Regions from separate parts of the Streptomyces sp. NPDC013187 genome, predicted to be linked through region 1. Evidence: riboswitches for the same ligand, from Rfam matches in the RefSeq annotation. Region 1 holds a riboswitch; the other holds the start of a gene.
The links. A riboswitch is a leader RNA that binds a small molecule or an ion and turns the genes downstream of it on or off. The one in region 1 is predicted to bind cyclic di-AMP.

Region 1 (7,548 bases):
CGGCGCGGTACTGCGCGGCGGCGACCGAACCCAGGGCGTCTCGGGCGGAGTTGAGTCGCTCCTCCTTACGGGCCGCCTGGTCCTGGAGGTCCTTCAGCCGCTGCCCGGCCGCGTCGGCCTTCTCCTTCGCGCCGTTGTACTTCTCGGTGGCGGCCTCCGCCTGCTGGTACAGCCGGTCCACCTCGGCCTTGACCTGGCCGGGGGTGAGCTGGGGCTCGGCGTGTCCGGTCCCGTCGAAGCCCGTCGCCGTCGCCGCGCCTGCGAGGGCGATCGTGGCGGCCGTACGGGCCTTGCCGCCACCCATTGCGCGCTGTCGGGGCTTGCGGTGCTCTGCCACTCGGAGGCCACGTCCTTTCCTCGACCGCCGAGGGATGCGTGCGGCCGCAGGGGGAGCGGACGAGCGGCCTGCGCATCCGGCGGCGGCCCGCACAGGGGGAGCGGCCCGCCGCCGGACCTTTTCGGCGGTGGTGTCCGACTGCCGCCCCTGGCCCGGGCGGCGGTGGGGAGCCGGGCACCTGGGGGAGGACGCTAAACGTCGCCGTGGCGGGCCGGGGCCGGGTGTGCGGAAGTGTCGTGAGAGGACCGGCGGTGACCGTATGCGACCGTGACGCCGCCCCGACACCGTCTACTTCACTCAGCGTGATGACCGATGGGCCGAATCGTGAGCGAGTGACCGTGATCGGGTGCTATGCGGTGCATTTATGCACCCCTGGGCCGGTGTCGGGTGGCCTGGGAGCCCCTGATTAGGCTCCGGCCTCATGGACGTACTCATCCACCTCTTCGTCGGCCTCCACATCATCGGCATCGCCTCGCTCCTGGGCGGCTTCCTCACCCAGATGAAGGCGATGGGCGAGGGTGCCGCCCGCTTCACCCCCGCGATGCTGCACGGCGCGCTCACGATGCTGGTCACCGGTGTGGTCCTGGTCGGCCTCAACCAGGCCGACGACCAGACCGTGAACAACATCAAGATCGGCGTGAAGCTGGCCCTGCTGATCGTGATCCTCGGCCTGGTCTATGTGAAGCGGGACGACGAGAAGGTGGACAAGGGACTCTTCGGTCTGGTCGGTCTGCTGACCACGGCGAACATCTTCATCGCCGTGCTCTGGACCTGACCCGGGAGCGCCGGGCGCCGGCCCGGGCCGCGGCGAGAGCCCAGGCGGTGCACCCGAGCCAGGCGGCCACCGCGATCCACAGCAGCACCTTTCCGGCGACGTCGAGCCAGGGGACGTCGAGGGCGGCGGCGACCGCGAGGGTGGCCGCGGCCGTCACGACCGCGGCGAACACGGTCGCCCAGCGCCGCACGTCGTAGTGGTGCCGGGGCCAGAAGAGCTCGGCGAGGAGCAGGGCCACGCAGGCGATCAGCGCGAGCACGAGCAGCGCGACGGTCGTCGTGCGCAGAGTGTCGGCGTTCTCCTCGTTCCACAGGTACAGGCGCGAGCTGTCGGCGCCGAGGAGGCTCGCCCCGGCCAGTGCGGAGACGGCGAGGGCGCCGGCCGCCAGCCAGTGGTCCCCGTGCCCCTCCTCCACCTGCCGCGGCTGGAAGCGGAACAGGGCGAAACAGTAGAGCGCGAGCCCCAGCCAGAACAGCACCAGGGCCGCGTGGGCGAGCCAGGCCACCGCGTCGGCCGCGGCGAGCGTGGCGCCGAGCACGGCGAGCCCCTGGGTGGCCACGCAGCGCAGGAAGACCGTTCCGCGCCGCCCCTCGGCCTTCGCGGTGAGGAGCACGGCCCAGAGCACCATGGCGAGCGTGAGCAGTGCCTCGGCCAGGGGCTGCTGCCCGGCCGCGGAGAAGCCGGTGCCCAGGACCGTGGTCGCCGCCACGGTGGTGAGCGCGTCTGGTGTCGCCACCCGCCACTCGCGGTGCGTCCGCCGGGCGAGGCCCACGGCCGCCGCCAGCCAGGCCGCGCAGGCCAGGGCCAGGGCGATGCGGGAGGCGCCCGCGTACCCCGCCGAGTCGAAACCGACCGACACGATGCCGGTCGCCAGCGCATACGTCGCCCACCAGGCGGCAAACGGGGAGGGACCGGACATAGCGCCGATGCTAGAGAGCGGCGCACGCGTTACGAGAGGGGCACGCGCGCGTGCCCCTCAAAAACGTGACGCGACCTCTCGGCCCTCAGGCCTCACTCAGGCCGGGCGCACCACGCTGTGGATGGCCGATTCGCCGTCGTAGTAGATCGACTCCTCGCGCACGTACGTGCCCGGCTTCGGCGCGTGGATCATCATGCCGTTGCCGATGTAGATCCCGACGTGGGTGACGTCGTCGTAGAAGAAGACCAGGTCACCGGGCTGTGCCTGGGAGAGCGGGACCGTGGTGCCGGCGTTGACCTGGTCGTAGGTCGTGCGGGGCAGGGTGACGCCCGCGGCCTTCCAGGCGGCCTGGGTGAGGCCCGAGCAGTCGTAGGAGCCGGGTCCCACGGCGCCCCACACGTACGGCTTGCCGATCTGGGCGCGGGCGAAGGCCAGCGCCTTGTCGGCCTTGGTCGCGTACGAGGAGTCGGCCGGAGCCGTCGAGGAGGACGAGCCGGAGCCCGCCGACCCCGTCGATCCGGACGTGGACGACCCGCCGTCCTGCTGGGCGGCCTCCGCCTGCGCCTTCTGCTGCGCGGCCTGCTGCCGGGCCAGTTCGTCGGCCTTGCGGGCGGCCTCCGCCCGCTTCTCCCTCTCGATCGCCGCGAGCCGGGCCTTCTCCTCGGCGGTCAGCTTCGTCATCAGCTCGCGCGCGTCGGCGAGCTTGCGCTGGACGGTGGCCTTGGCCGTCTTCAGATCACCCTGCGACTCGGTGAGCGTCTCGAGGCTCTCGGTGGCCTCCTGGCGCTTCTTCATCGTCTCGGACTGCTGCGTGACGTAGTCGTCGACCGCGACCTTCTGACGGCCGGTCATCCGGTCCATCAGCTGGGTCTGGTCGAAGTAGTCCTGCGGGGTGTCCGCGAGCAGGAACGTCGCCGTGTCCGGGGCGGCGGCACCGGTGCGGTACTGGGCGGAGGCGAAGGAGCCCAGCTCCTCGCGCGCCTCGTTGAGCTTCTGGGTGCGCTGGGCGACGTCGTCGAGCAGGGTGTCGACGCGCTTGCGCTGCTTCGCGGTCTTCTCCTTGGCCGCGTTGTACTTGTCGGTCGCCGACTCGGCCTGGCGGTACAGGTCGTCGACCTTCTTCTCGACTTCCTCCAGGCTGGGCTTGTCGTCGGCCTCGGGGGCGGCGTTGGCCGACTGGGACAGCAGGGCCACGGAGGTGAGGGCCGCCGTTGCGAGGGCGGGGGTCCGTATGCCTGCCATGCGCGTACCCGTAGGACGCGACTTGCGGTGCGACGCCAAGGGAGGCGACTCCTTCCATGTTCCGCCTACCGGGTTAGCTGTCGGGTTCGGGCGGGTGGTTCGGAAGGTTTGCCCTACGGCCTTCTCCGCACAGGGAGTCGGGCCGATTCACCCCAGGTTCACGGTTGGGTCCCCGGCTCCGGCTGCCGCTGCGGCACACCGGACTCGGCGGAGGCCGCGCGGCCCGGCGACGTTCGCCGGTGGGGGTCATGCGGCCTGGTCGCACCGTAGCCAACTCGTGTGGCCCCTGTGAAGGTTGATGGGTGATATGCCCGATACATTTTCGTGACCTTATTCCTGAGCGTTGCCGAGAGTGAACGATCAAGGGGTATTGGGTGGGATAAGTCCATACATGCCGGGTCTGTAGCAGGGCGTGATCGCGCCGTCATGGAGGGCGACAACGCGCCGTCGGGCGGTCGGCGGGCCCGGGCGCCCGGCGATGTTCTCAGGGCGGCGGCGGGCTGTCAGTGGGGCGCCCTAGACTCGGAGAGCGATGAGCAGCCTCTTTGACGACAGCTTCCTGGCGAACCTCCAGGCCCAGCGGGGCCCCGCGGACGAGCCCCCGCCGCCACCCGAGGACGATCACGTTCCGGAGCCGATCCCGGACGATCTGTTCGGCGGGAAGTTCGACGTGCCCCCGGACCGATGGGGGTCCCCCCGCTCGAGCGGAGCCGAGAGTGGGGGAGGCTACTACCGGGACGGAGCCCCCCGCCCGGTGGTGGACACCGCCGCCCTCCTGGAGGGGCTGAACGACAACCAGCGCGCCGCCGTCGTCCACTCCGGCTCCCCGCTGCTCATCGTGGCCGGAGCCGGCTCGGGCAAGACCCGCGTGCTCACGCACCGCATCGCCCATCTGCTCGCCGAGCGGGACGTGCACCCGGGCCAGATCCTCGCGATCACCTTCACCAACAAGGCCGCCGGCGAGATGAAGGAACGCGTCGAGCAGCTCGTCGGCCCGCGCGCCAACGCCATGTGGGTCATGACCTTCCACAGCGCGTGCGTGCGCATCCTCAGGCGCGAGAGCAAGAAGCTCGGCTTCACCTCGTCCTTCTCGATCTACGACGCCGCCGACTCCAAGCGCCTGATGGCCCTGGTCTGCCGTGACCTGGACCTCGACCCCAAGCGCTTCCCGCCCAAGTCCTTCAGCGCCAAGATCAGCAATCTGAAGAACGAGCTGATCGACGAGGAGGACTTCGCCGCCCGGGCCACCGACGGCTTCGAGAAGACCCTCGCCCAGGCCTACGCCATGTACCAGTCGCGGCTGCGCGAGGCGAACGCCCTCGACTTCGACGACCTGATCATGACGACGGTCAACCTGCTGCGCGCCTTCCCGGACGTCGCCGAGCACTACCGCCGCCGCTTCCGGCACGTCCTCGTGGACGAGTACCAGGACACCAACCACGCGCAGTACGCCCTGGTCCGCGAGTTGGTCGGCACCCCCTCGGAGCACCCCGTCGACGTGCCGCCCGAGGCCGAGATCCCGCCCGCCGAGCTGTGCGTGGTGGGCGACGCCGACCAGTCGATCTACGCCTTCCGAGGCGCGACGATCCGCAACATCCTCCAGTTCGAGGAGGACTACCCGGACGCGACGACGATCCTGCTGGAGCAGAACTACCGCTCCACGCAGACGATCCTCAGCGCCGCCAACGCCGTCATCGAGCGCAATGAGTCCCGCCGCCCCAAGAACCTGTGGACCAACGCGGGCACCGGCGCCCGGATCACCGGCTACGTCGCCGACACCGAGCACGACGAGGCGCAGTTCGTCGCCGACGAGATAGACCGCCTGACCGACGCGGGCGAGGCCAAGGCCGGCGACGTCGCCGTCTTCTACCGCACCAACGCCCAGTCCCGTGTCTTCGAAGAGGTCTTCATCCGCGTCGGCCTGCCCTACAAGGTCGTCGGCGGCGTCCGCTTCTACGAGCGCAAGGAGGTCCGGGACGTCCTGGCCTACCTGCGCGTGCTGTCCAACCCCGAGGACTCGGTGCCACTGCGCCGGATCCTCAACGTCCCCAAGCGGGGCATCGGCGACCGCGCCGAGGCGATGATCGACGCCCTGTCCCAGCGGGAGAAGATCAGCTTCCCGCAGGCGCTCAAGCGCGTCGACGAGGCGTACGGCATGGCCGCGCGCTCCACCAACGCCGTCAAGCGGTTCAACACGCTGATGGAGGACCTCCGCACCATCGTCGAGTCCGGCGCCGGACCGGCCACGGTGCTGGAGGCCGTCCTGGAGCGCACCGGCTACCTCGCCGAACTGCAGGCCTCCACCGACCCGCAGGACGAGACCCGGATCGAGAACCTCCAGGAACTCGCCGCCGTCGCCATGGAGTTCGAGCAGGAGCGCGGCGAGGACGAGCAGGCCTCCCTGTCCGACTTCCTCGAACAGGTCGCGCTGGTCGCCGACTCCGACCAGATCCCCGACGAGGAGGACGGCGACGGCGTCATCACGCTGATGACGCTGCACACCGCCAAGGGCCTGGAGTTCCCGGTCGTCTTCCTGACCGGCATGGAGGACGGCGTCTTCCCGCACATGCGCGCCCTCGGCCAGGTCAAGGAGCTGGAGGAGGAGCGGCGCCTGGCCTACGTCGGCATCACGCGCGCGCGGGAGCGGCTGTACCTGACGCGGTCCACGCTGCGCAGCGCCTGGGGCCAGCCCTCGTACAACCCGCCCTCCCGCTTCCTGGAGGAGATCCCGCCGACCCACGTGGAGTGGAAGCGGACGGGTGCGACCACGCCCGCGTCCTCCGGGCCGGTCTCGGCGGTTGCGGCCTCGCTGTCGTCGTCCCGCTCGCGCTCGTCGGCGTCGGGTGCCTCCGGTTTCGCCACGCGCCGCACCTCCGAGAAACCGGTGGTGTCACTGGCGGTCGGCGACCGCGTCACGCACGACCAGTTCGGGCTCGGGACCGTCGTCGCGGTCAAGGGTACCGGCGGCAACGCCGAGGCGACGATCGACTTCGGGGACACCAAGCCGAAGCGGCTGCTGCTGCGGTATGCACCGGTGGAGAAGCTGTAGCGCCGTGAGGTGAACCGGTGGGCCCCTGCGCGCTCGACGCGGGCGGGGGCTGCCGGGGCGTTACTCGATGCGGGCGGGAGCGGGGGTTGGGGCTGGCGGGACGTTACGTCGGGTCGATGCCGTGGCTGCGCAGCCACGGGAGCGGGTCGATCGCCGAGCCGCCGCCGGGGCGCACCTCGAAGTGCAGGTGCGGGCCGGTGGAGTTGCCGGAGTTGCCGGAGCGCGCGATCGGATCGCCGGCCTTCACGGTCGTACCCGAGGGCACCGTGTAGGTGGAGAGGTGGCAGTACCACGTCTCCGTGCCGTCCTTCGCGGTCAGGATCAGCATGTTGCCGTACGCGCTGTTCCACTGGGTGCGTACGGTGCCGTCGGTCGCGGCCATGACGGTCGTGCCGTACGAGACGGGGAAGTCGATGCCGGTGTGCAGGGACATCCAGTTGATGCCGGACTGGCCGTAGTAGGCGCTGAGTCCGTGGCGCGCGACCGGCAGGGCGAACTTGGGGCGCAGGCGCTCCTTGCGGGCCGCCTCTTCCGCCGCCCGCTTCTTCTCGGCGGCCTGCTGGGCCTTGAGGTCGATGCGCTCCTGGGTGCGGCTGGCCCGGTCGGCGAAGTCGTCGGCGCCGGCGGAGAGGCTCTGCAGCTGCGTGTCCAGCTTGTTGTTGGCCGCGGCCGGTTTGACCGGCTGCGCCTCCGCCGCGGTCGTCTGCGCCTCGGCGGCACTGTCGTCGGAGAAAGTGCCGACGGAGGCGGCGGCGATCCCGGCGACACCCATCACGCACGCCGAGGGCACCGCGATGGTCATCAGCGCCGAGCGCTTGGGGGGCGTGCGGCGGCGGGAGCGGGAGCCGGCGCGCGAGGCCGCCCGCGAGGACGGGGCCGGGGTGACGTCCTCCTGGTCGTCCAGGAGCGGGGTGACGACGGGCAGTTCACCGGTGGAGGCCGGCTCGCCGCCGTCCGCGTCGGGGGCGTGATAGCCGGCTTCGGCGGTTTCGTCGTACGTGACCTGGTCGAACGTCGCGGTCTCGAGTTGGTCGAACGCCGTGGTCTCGTGCTGGTCGAAGGTTTCGGCAGGGTGCTCGTAGGCGTCGGGGGCCGGTGCGGCGGTGCCGTCGGAGTTCCACTGCGTCGCGTCGTAGGCGCCCGTGTCGAAGGTCTGCGTGCCCCACTCCCACTGCTGGGTGTGGTCGGCCGGGTTGCCGGACTGGTCGGGCTGGAGCCAGTCGCCT
Region 2 (7,548 bases), on a different contig from region 1:
TTCTCGGCGTCCCGGGAGGCGGACGTCGCCACGAACCGCAGCCGCTCCGCCCCGTGCTCCTTGATGATCCCGGCGTACTCACGGCACGCCGCGAAGGTCCTCTGCAGCGCCTCGGGGGCGAGCCGGCCGGTGCGGTCGACGCCCTGCCCGAGTCGCACGATCGTCATCCGGCGGTCCAGGTCGACCAGCTCACCGGTCGCCGGGTCGGCGTCGGCGACCAGGAGCCGGATGGAGTTCGTACCGCAGTCCACGGCGGCGACACGGGTCACTGGGCGTCCTCCTCGGCAGTCATCACACAGGCGCCCTTGCGCCACCACTCCGGCAGCATCGCCAGCGCCTCGTCGCCCAGCGGGTTCACGCCCGGACCCGCGGCCAGGGAGTGGGCCACCAGGACGTGCAGGCACTTCACCCGGTCCGGCATGCCGCCCGCGCTCGGGAAGTTCTTCAGCTCCTCGATGTCGTCACGGCGCCGGATGTAGTCCTCGTGCGCGGCCCGGTACGCCGCCGCCAGCTCCGGGTCCGAGGCCAGCCGCTCGGTCATCTCCTTCATCACGCCGTTGGCCTCCAGCGTGCCGATGGCCGAGTTCGCCTTCGGGCACGTCAGGTAGTACAGCGTGGGGAACGGCGTCCCGTCCGGCAGCCGGGGGGCCGTCTCGACGACGTCGGGCTGTCCGCACGGGCAGCGGTGCGCGATCGCGCGCAGGCCGCGCGGGGGCCGACCGAGCTGCTGCTTGAAGGCCTCGACGTCGGAGTCGGTCGGCTCGGTGCGCGGGGTGGTCGGCGGGGGCGTTTCCATGACTGTCTTCAGGCTGTCTTTCTCTGGGTTCAGGTCACTGGCTGGGGCTGGGTCACCGGTCGGAGGCGTCGGCCTTGTCGACCCCGTCCCAGACGTTCGAGTACCAGGGGCGGTCGGCCGCTCCCAGGTCGGTGCGCGACTGCTTCGCCGCGTGCGGGTCGACGACGATGAAGCCCGTCTCCCCCGGCATCACGTAGTGCAACCGCTGCCGGATCTGCTGCTCGGCGTACGCGTCGTCCTGCCAGCGCGCCTTCAGGTCGCGCAGCCGTTCGACGCGCTCGCGGGCCTGCTGCTGTTCCCGCTGCAGGTCGTCGATCTCGGCGCGCTGCGAGACGTACTCCCGCATCGGGTAGGCCAGGGCCACGATCAGCGAGCACATCACCAGGGCGAGCAGCGCGGCCCGGCCGGTCAGCCGCGAGCGGCGGGCCTGGCGCCTGGTCTGGGAGCGGTAGACCCGGGCCGCGGTCTGCTCGCCGAGCAACCGGATCCTGGTCGCGGTGGAGAACCGGTCCCGGTCCTTCACGGCCATGTCAGTCCGCCTCCCGCTCCGCCGTCATACGCGCGTACGTCCCCGGACACGGTACGGGACCGGGTACGGGGACGTACGTACGACTGGCGCAGCCTTGGCCGGGCCTTTGGCGATCAGCCCTTGAAGCGGGGGAACGCGCTGCGGCCGGCGTACACCGCGGCGTCGTCGAGGATCTCCTCGATGCGCAGCAGCTGGTTGTACTTGGCGACGCGCTCGGAGCGGGCCGGGGCGCCGGTCTTGATCTGGCCGCAGTTGGTCGCGACGGCCAGGTCGGCGATGGTGACGTCCTCGGTCTCGCCGGAGCGGTGGGACATCATGCACTTGAAGCCGTTGCGCTGGGCCAGCTCGACGGCGTCCAGGGTCTCGGTGAGCGAACCGATCTGGTTGACCTTCACCAGGAGCGCGTTGGCCGCGCCCTCCTCGATGCCGCGGGCGAGGCGCTCGGGGTTGGTGACGAACAGGTCGTCGCCGACGAGCTGGACCTTGTCACCGAGCTTGTCGGTGATGGTCTTCCAGCCCTCCCAGTCGTCCTCGAACAGCGGGTCCTCGATGGAGACGAGCGGGTACGCGTCGACGAGCTCCGCGTAGTACTCGGTCATCTCGGCGGCCGAGCGGTTCTTGCCCTCGAAGGTGTAGGCGCCGTCCTTGTAGAACTCGGAGGCGGCGACGTCGAGCGCCAGGGCGATCTGCTCGCCGGGGGTGTAACCGGCCTCCTTGATCGCCTCCAGGATGAGGTCGAGGGCCTCGCGGTTGGAGCCGAGGTTCGGGGCGAAGCCGCCCTCGTCGCCGAGGCCGGTGGCCAGGCCCTTGCTCTTCAGGACCTTCTTCAGCGTGTGGTAGACCTCGGCGCCCCAGCGCAGGGCCTCGGAGAAGGACTCCGCGCCGATCGGGGCGATCATGAACTCCTGGATGTCCACGTTGGAGTCGGCGTGCGAGCCGCCGTTCAGGATGTTCATCATCGGCACCGGAAGCAGGTGCGCGTTGGGGCCGCCCAGGTAGCGGAAGAGGGGGAGGTCGCTGGCCTCGGAGGCGGCGTGGGCCACGGCGAGGGAGACGCCGAGGATGGCGTTGGCGCCGAGCGAGCCCTTGTTGTCGGTGGCGTCCAGGTCGAACATGGCCTGGTCGATCAGGCGCTGCTCGGTGGCGTCGTAGCCGACCAGCTCCGGGCCGATCTGCTCGATGACCGCGAGGACGGCCTTCTCCACACCCTTGCCGAGGTAGCGGTTCGAGTCGCCGTCGCGGAGCTCGATGGCCTCGAAGGCGCCCGTGGAGGCGCCGGACGGGACGGCGGCACGACCGGTGCTGCCGTCGTCGAGGCCGACCTCGACCTCGACCGTGGGGTTGCCTCGGGAGTCCAGGATTTCCCGGGCTACGACGACGTCGATGGACGGCACGAGCATCTCCTTCTTGAATGTGACGCGGTGACGCGGGTCGCGTGGACCCGGCGAGGTGCGGGCCGTGGTGGCTCGCGACATGAGCCTAACCGGCTCCGGGCGATCGGCCACCGGGTCGCCCACCCCATGGACAGAACCGAGAGTAAATTGTTTCCGAACGGAACAAAGCCGGTTCCCGAAAAAACCCCGCCCCGGTGCGTACGGGGGATGACGCACCGGGGCGGGGAGACCGTGGACCCCGGGGGGCCCGTGCGGGCCGCTGCTTACTTCAGGTGCAGCTGCTGGCCCGGGTAGATGAGGTTGGCGTCCTCGACGATGTCCTTGTTCAGCTCGAAGAGCTTCTCCCAGCCGCCCTTGACCTTCTGGTCCGCGGCGATCGAGCTGAGGGTGTCGCCCTTGGTGACCTTGTACTCGCCGTCACCCTTCTTGACCTTCTTGCCGGTCGGGGTGGTGACGGTCTTCTTGGCCGCCGGGCGCTCGTCGGAGCGGGAGGCCGGCTGCTGCTGGGTCTCGCGGGTCTCGGTGCTCTGGCTCTGGCTCTGCGAGGAGCTGCCCGAGTCGCTGGAGGAGCCGCCACCGGTGTAACCGGCGCTCGACAGGCCCTTGCCGCAGACCGGCCAGGCGCCCTTGCCCTGGCTCGCGAGGACCTTCTCGGCGATCTCGATCTGCTGGTCCTTGGTGGCCTGGTCGGCGGTGGAGGCGTACTTGGTGCCGCCGTAGCCGGACCAGGTGGAGGCGGAGAACTGCAGACCGCCGTAGTAGCCGTTGCCGGTGTTGATGGACCAGTTGCCGCCGGACTCGCACTGGGCGACCGCGTCCCACTCGGACGCGGTGGCGGCGGAGGCGTTGCCGGCCGCCATCAGCGGGGCGGCGACGGCGGCACCGGTGACACCGGCGATGGCGATGACCCGAGAGGCCTTGGACGGACGGCGGTGCGTGCCCTTGCCGGAAAACAGCATGGAGAGATCCCCTCACCGACGCCTGCGAGGTGAGCTGTCGGGTTCGGGCCGGTTGAGTTGCCCGGCCGCGCCCCTCCCGGGACACGGCTTCACCCCAAGCCCTTCCGGCACAACCGGCCGGTCGGGCACCTACCTTGGGTCCCCCGCTCCTGCCTACGGCGCTTGACGCGACGACTGTTCCCGTACGGCCGCTGGCAGGATTCGGCGTTGCGGCAGCCGGGGCTCGCGGTGACGAGCGATCACGACCGTAGACAGGTGATCCGCCGAATTTCAAAGACGATCAGGGCTTCTGAGATCTATCTCTCACCGCGCTTATACGGGACATTCGGCGCGAAACATGACGTGAACTCACCCGGTTTCGGGGCGACTTCGACCGCCGTTTCCGCACTGCCCGAACAGCTACCTCTCGTCCGCTTCGCCCTCGACCGTGAGCGCCTGACCGGGGTGGATGAGGTCCGGGTCGGCGCCGACCTCGTTCTCGTTGCTCTCGTAGAGCTCTTGCCATCCGCCGCCGACCCGAAGGGCGTCGGCGATGGACCAGAGGCTGTCGCCGATACCCACGATGTAGGCACCTTCGGACGCGTCCCCGGAACCCTCGTCGGCGCCCGCGGAGTGACGCCCCGTGGACTTCTCCGCGCGATCGCTGCCGGGCGCGCCGGTTTCGTCGGCACTGGGACCGCGATGACGGCCGGAGCCGGTGTCGGTCAGCCGCGAGGAGTCGTCGCCCTGCTGGGCCTTGCCGGCTTTGCCACTCTCGGAGGCGTCCGGCGATGAGCTGTCGGACTGCCGCTTCTGTGACGAACCAGCGGATTCGGTCGACTTGTCCGTCTTGGCGGTTTCATCCTTCGAGGTCGATGTCGCGTCAGGCGATGACGAAGGAGAGGAGGAAGGGCTGCCCGAGGGGGACGAACCGAGCGAGTCGAGCAGGCCGGGCGAGTCGACCTCGCCGGACGAGCCGGACGAATCGGATGACCCGGACGAGTCCGACCCCTTGCCCTGCTCGAGGCCGGAGAGCAGTCCACAGGTGCGCCACGCGCCGACTCCCTGGTCGGCGAGGATTCTCTCGGCCACGGCTATCTGCTGGGAGCGGCTGGCCAGATCGGCGCTCGCGGCGTAGTCGAGGCCGCCGTGGTTCTCCCAGTCCTCCTGGGACAACTGCAGGCCGCCGTAGTAACCGTTGCCGCTGTTCTCGCTCCACGCACCGCCGGTCTCGCAATCGGCGACCTTGTCCCAGGTCGTGCCGTCTGCCGCACTGGCACCGGAGGCCCCGAGGAGCGGGATCGCGATGGCGGAGCCGGTCACTCCGGCCGCGACGAGGAGAGCCGGAGCCTGGCGGGGGCGACGGTGCCGACCGTTCCCGGAGAGCATACGGAGACCTTTCACGCGACAGCAGTGACCGACGCGGCGTGAATCCCTCCGCGTTGATGGGTGAACGTATCGGCAGACGATCACTTGTCACAAGTTCATGCCGCGCAGATCACGTGAAGATCACAGGTCTGATGTTTCGTCACGTTCGGCCGGTGCTGCCGGTGCTGCCGGTGCTGCCGGTGTGAACTCCACCGGCAACGTGCGCAGCCCGCGCATGATGAGGCCGCCGCGCCATCGCAGCTCGGCCGGATCCGCAGCGAGCCGAAGGTCCGGGAGGCGGGTGAGGAGGGTGGCGAGGGCGGTCTGGCCCTCCAGGCGGGCGAGCGGGGCGCCGAGGCAGTAGTGGATGCCGTGGCCGTATCCGAGGTGCTGGTTGTCGCGGCGGGAGAGGTCCAGTACGTCCGGATCGGCGAACCGCTCCGGGTCGCGGTCCGCGGCGGCCAGCACGACGAGGACGGGGTCGCCCGCCTCGATGCGCTGCCCACCGAGGGTGAGCGGCTGCGTGGCGAAACGCCAGGTGGCGAGTTCGACGGGGCCGTCGTAGCGGAGGAGTTCCTCGACGCCGGTCTCCAGGAGGCCGCTCTCCCCGGCGGCGAGGGACGCCTGGAGCCGGGCGCGCTGCCCGGGGTGGGTGAGCAGCGCGTAGGTGCCGTTTCCGATCAGGTTGACGGTTGTCTCGAAACCGGCGAACAGCAGGATGAAGGCCATGGCCGCCGCCTCGTTCTCGGTGAGGTGCTCGCCGTGGTCGGAGGCGCGGATCAGACCGGAGATGAGGTCCTCGCCGGGGGCGGCTTCGGCGGGCAGCGCCTCGCGCTTGCGGTGGATGAGGTCGGCGAGGTAGCCGCGCATCTTCTTCACCGACCGCGCCACACCGCCCCTGGGGCCGCCCTGGTGACGGATCATCATGCCCGCCCAGTCGCGGAAGTCGTCCTGGTCCTCGCGCGGGACGCCGAGCAGGTCGCAGATGGCGTAGATGGGGAGCGGGAAGGCGAACTCGTGGATGAGGTCGGCGGATCCCTTCGCCGCGAAGCCGTCGATCAGGGTGTCGGTGAGCTCCTGCACCCGCGGCGCGAACTCGGCGACCCGGCGGGGTGTGAACGCCTTGGACACCAGCCGCCGCAGCCGGGTGTGGTCCGGCGGGTCGATGTTCAGCAGATGCGTCATCAACTCGGCCTTGCGCTCGCCGGGGATGCCCGTCTTTCCCTTGGCGTGCGCCGGTTCGTCGTGATGCGCCGGGTTCTTGGAGAGCCGGTTGTCGGCGAGCGTCTGCTTGGCGTCGGCGTACCGCGTGACCAGCCAGGCCTCCACACCGCTGGGCAGTCGCGTCTTGTGGACGGGGCTGTGCTCGCGGAGCCAGGCGTAGGCGGGGTAGGGGTTGCTCGCGAACTCCCAGGTGAAGAGATCGGGAGCGGTCGCGGCTGGGCTGGGCTGGGGCTGGTCGGTCACGTGTCGACCGTATCCGGCTTCCGGCAGCGGCCCTCCACCGTCACGGCTCGGCCGGGCGGCTTCCGCGGCCTCCCCCTCCCCCGCACAGACCGCTCAGCCCCCGCCCCGGCCGCTCAGCCCCGCCCCGGGCCGCCTCGGTCCCCGCCTCGGCTGCTCAGCCCCGCCCCGGGCCACCCGGGACCGCCTCGGTCCCCGCCCCGGGTCGCTCAGCCCCGCCCCGGGCCACCCCGGACCGCCTCGGTCCCCGCCCCGGCTCGCTCAGCCCGCCCCGGGTCGCTCAGCCCGCCCCGAGTCGCTCAGCCCTCGGCCTGCCGGATCGCATCGCGGTACGCGCGGGCCGCCGCTCTGAGGGCCGCCTCCGGGTCGACGCCCTCCGACTCGGCTCGCACGGCCAGGGCCAGCAGCTCGTAGCCGATGCCCTCGACGGGTGGGAGCGGTATCTCCAGGTGCGCTGTGCGGACGCGGGAGGCCAGCTTGGCGGCGAGGGCCAGGCCGGGCTGGCCGAGGGGGATGCCCTCGGTGATCGAGGTGCGCTGCTTCTCGACCGCCTTGGTGCGCAGCCAGTGCTCCTTGACCTCCTCGGGGGTGGTGGCCGTCGCGTCGCCGAAGACATGTGGATGGCGGTGGATCAGCTTGGCGACGATGCCGCCGGCCACGTCGTCGATGGAGAAGGGTTCCGCTCCGTCCTCCGGCCGCCCCTCCTCGGCGATGCGGGCGTGGAAGACGACCTGGAGGAGGACGTCGCCGAGCTCTTCGCGCAGTTCGTCGCGGTCGCCCTCCTCGATCGCCTCTACGAGCTCGTACGCCTCCTCGATGCCGTACTTCGCCAGGCCCTCGTGGGTCTGCCGGGAGGACCAGGGGCATTCGACGCGGATGCGGTCCATGACCTGGACGAGGTCGAGGAGGCGGGCACCGGGGAGGTCGTAGGAGGCGGGCAGCAGCTCCAGCTCGGGCATGGCGATACGGCCGGTGCCGGCGAGACGGGCCAGGCCGTCCGTGAGGGCCGGTTCGCCCTCGCCCGTCGCCACCACGACCACCGTGTTTCCGCCGGCGCAG

Region 2: linked by a shared signal. The riboswitch ahead of ACFY5B_RS29420 (transglycosylase family protein) and the one ahead of ACFY5B_RS19085 (NlpC/P60 family protein) in region 1 are both predicted to bind cyclic di-AMP.

Annotation. Positions count from the first base shown of each region.
Region 1 is NZ_JBIBAF010000008.1:266,722-274,269, forward strand. It holds gene ACFY5B_RS19070 (NlpC/P60 family protein) at 1-337, opposite strand, end outside; gene ACFY5B_RS19075 (hypothetical protein) at 759-1,112, shown strand; gene ACFY5B_RS19080 (hypothetical protein) at 1,090-2,031, opposite strand; gene ACFY5B_RS19085 (NlpC/P60 family protein) at 2,128-3,312, opposite strand; cyclic di-AMP (ydaO/yuaA leader) riboswitch at 3,321-3,493, opposite strand; gene pcrA (DNA helicase PcrA) at 3,806-6,322, shown strand; gene ACFY5B_RS19095 (M23 family metallopeptidase) at 6,426-7,548, opposite strand, start outside.
Region 2 is NZ_JBIBAF010000015.1:85,654-93,201, forward strand. It holds gene ACFY5B_RS29400 (exopolyphosphatase) at 1-269, opposite strand, end outside; gene ACFY5B_RS29405 (DUF501 domain-containing protein) at 266-796, opposite strand; gene ACFY5B_RS29410 (septum formation initiator family protein) at 849-1,325, opposite strand; gene eno (phosphopyruvate hydratase) at 1,439-2,719, opposite strand; gene ACFY5B_RS29420 (transglycosylase family protein) at 2,983-3,678, opposite strand; cyclic di-AMP (ydaO/yuaA leader) riboswitch at 3,683-3,849, opposite strand; gene ACFY5B_RS29425 (transglycosylase family protein) at 4,078-5,046, opposite strand; gene ACFY5B_RS29430 (cytochrome P450) at 5,167-6,492, opposite strand; gene ACFY5B_RS29435 (nucleoside triphosphate pyrophosphohydrolase) at 6,789-7,548, opposite strand, start outside.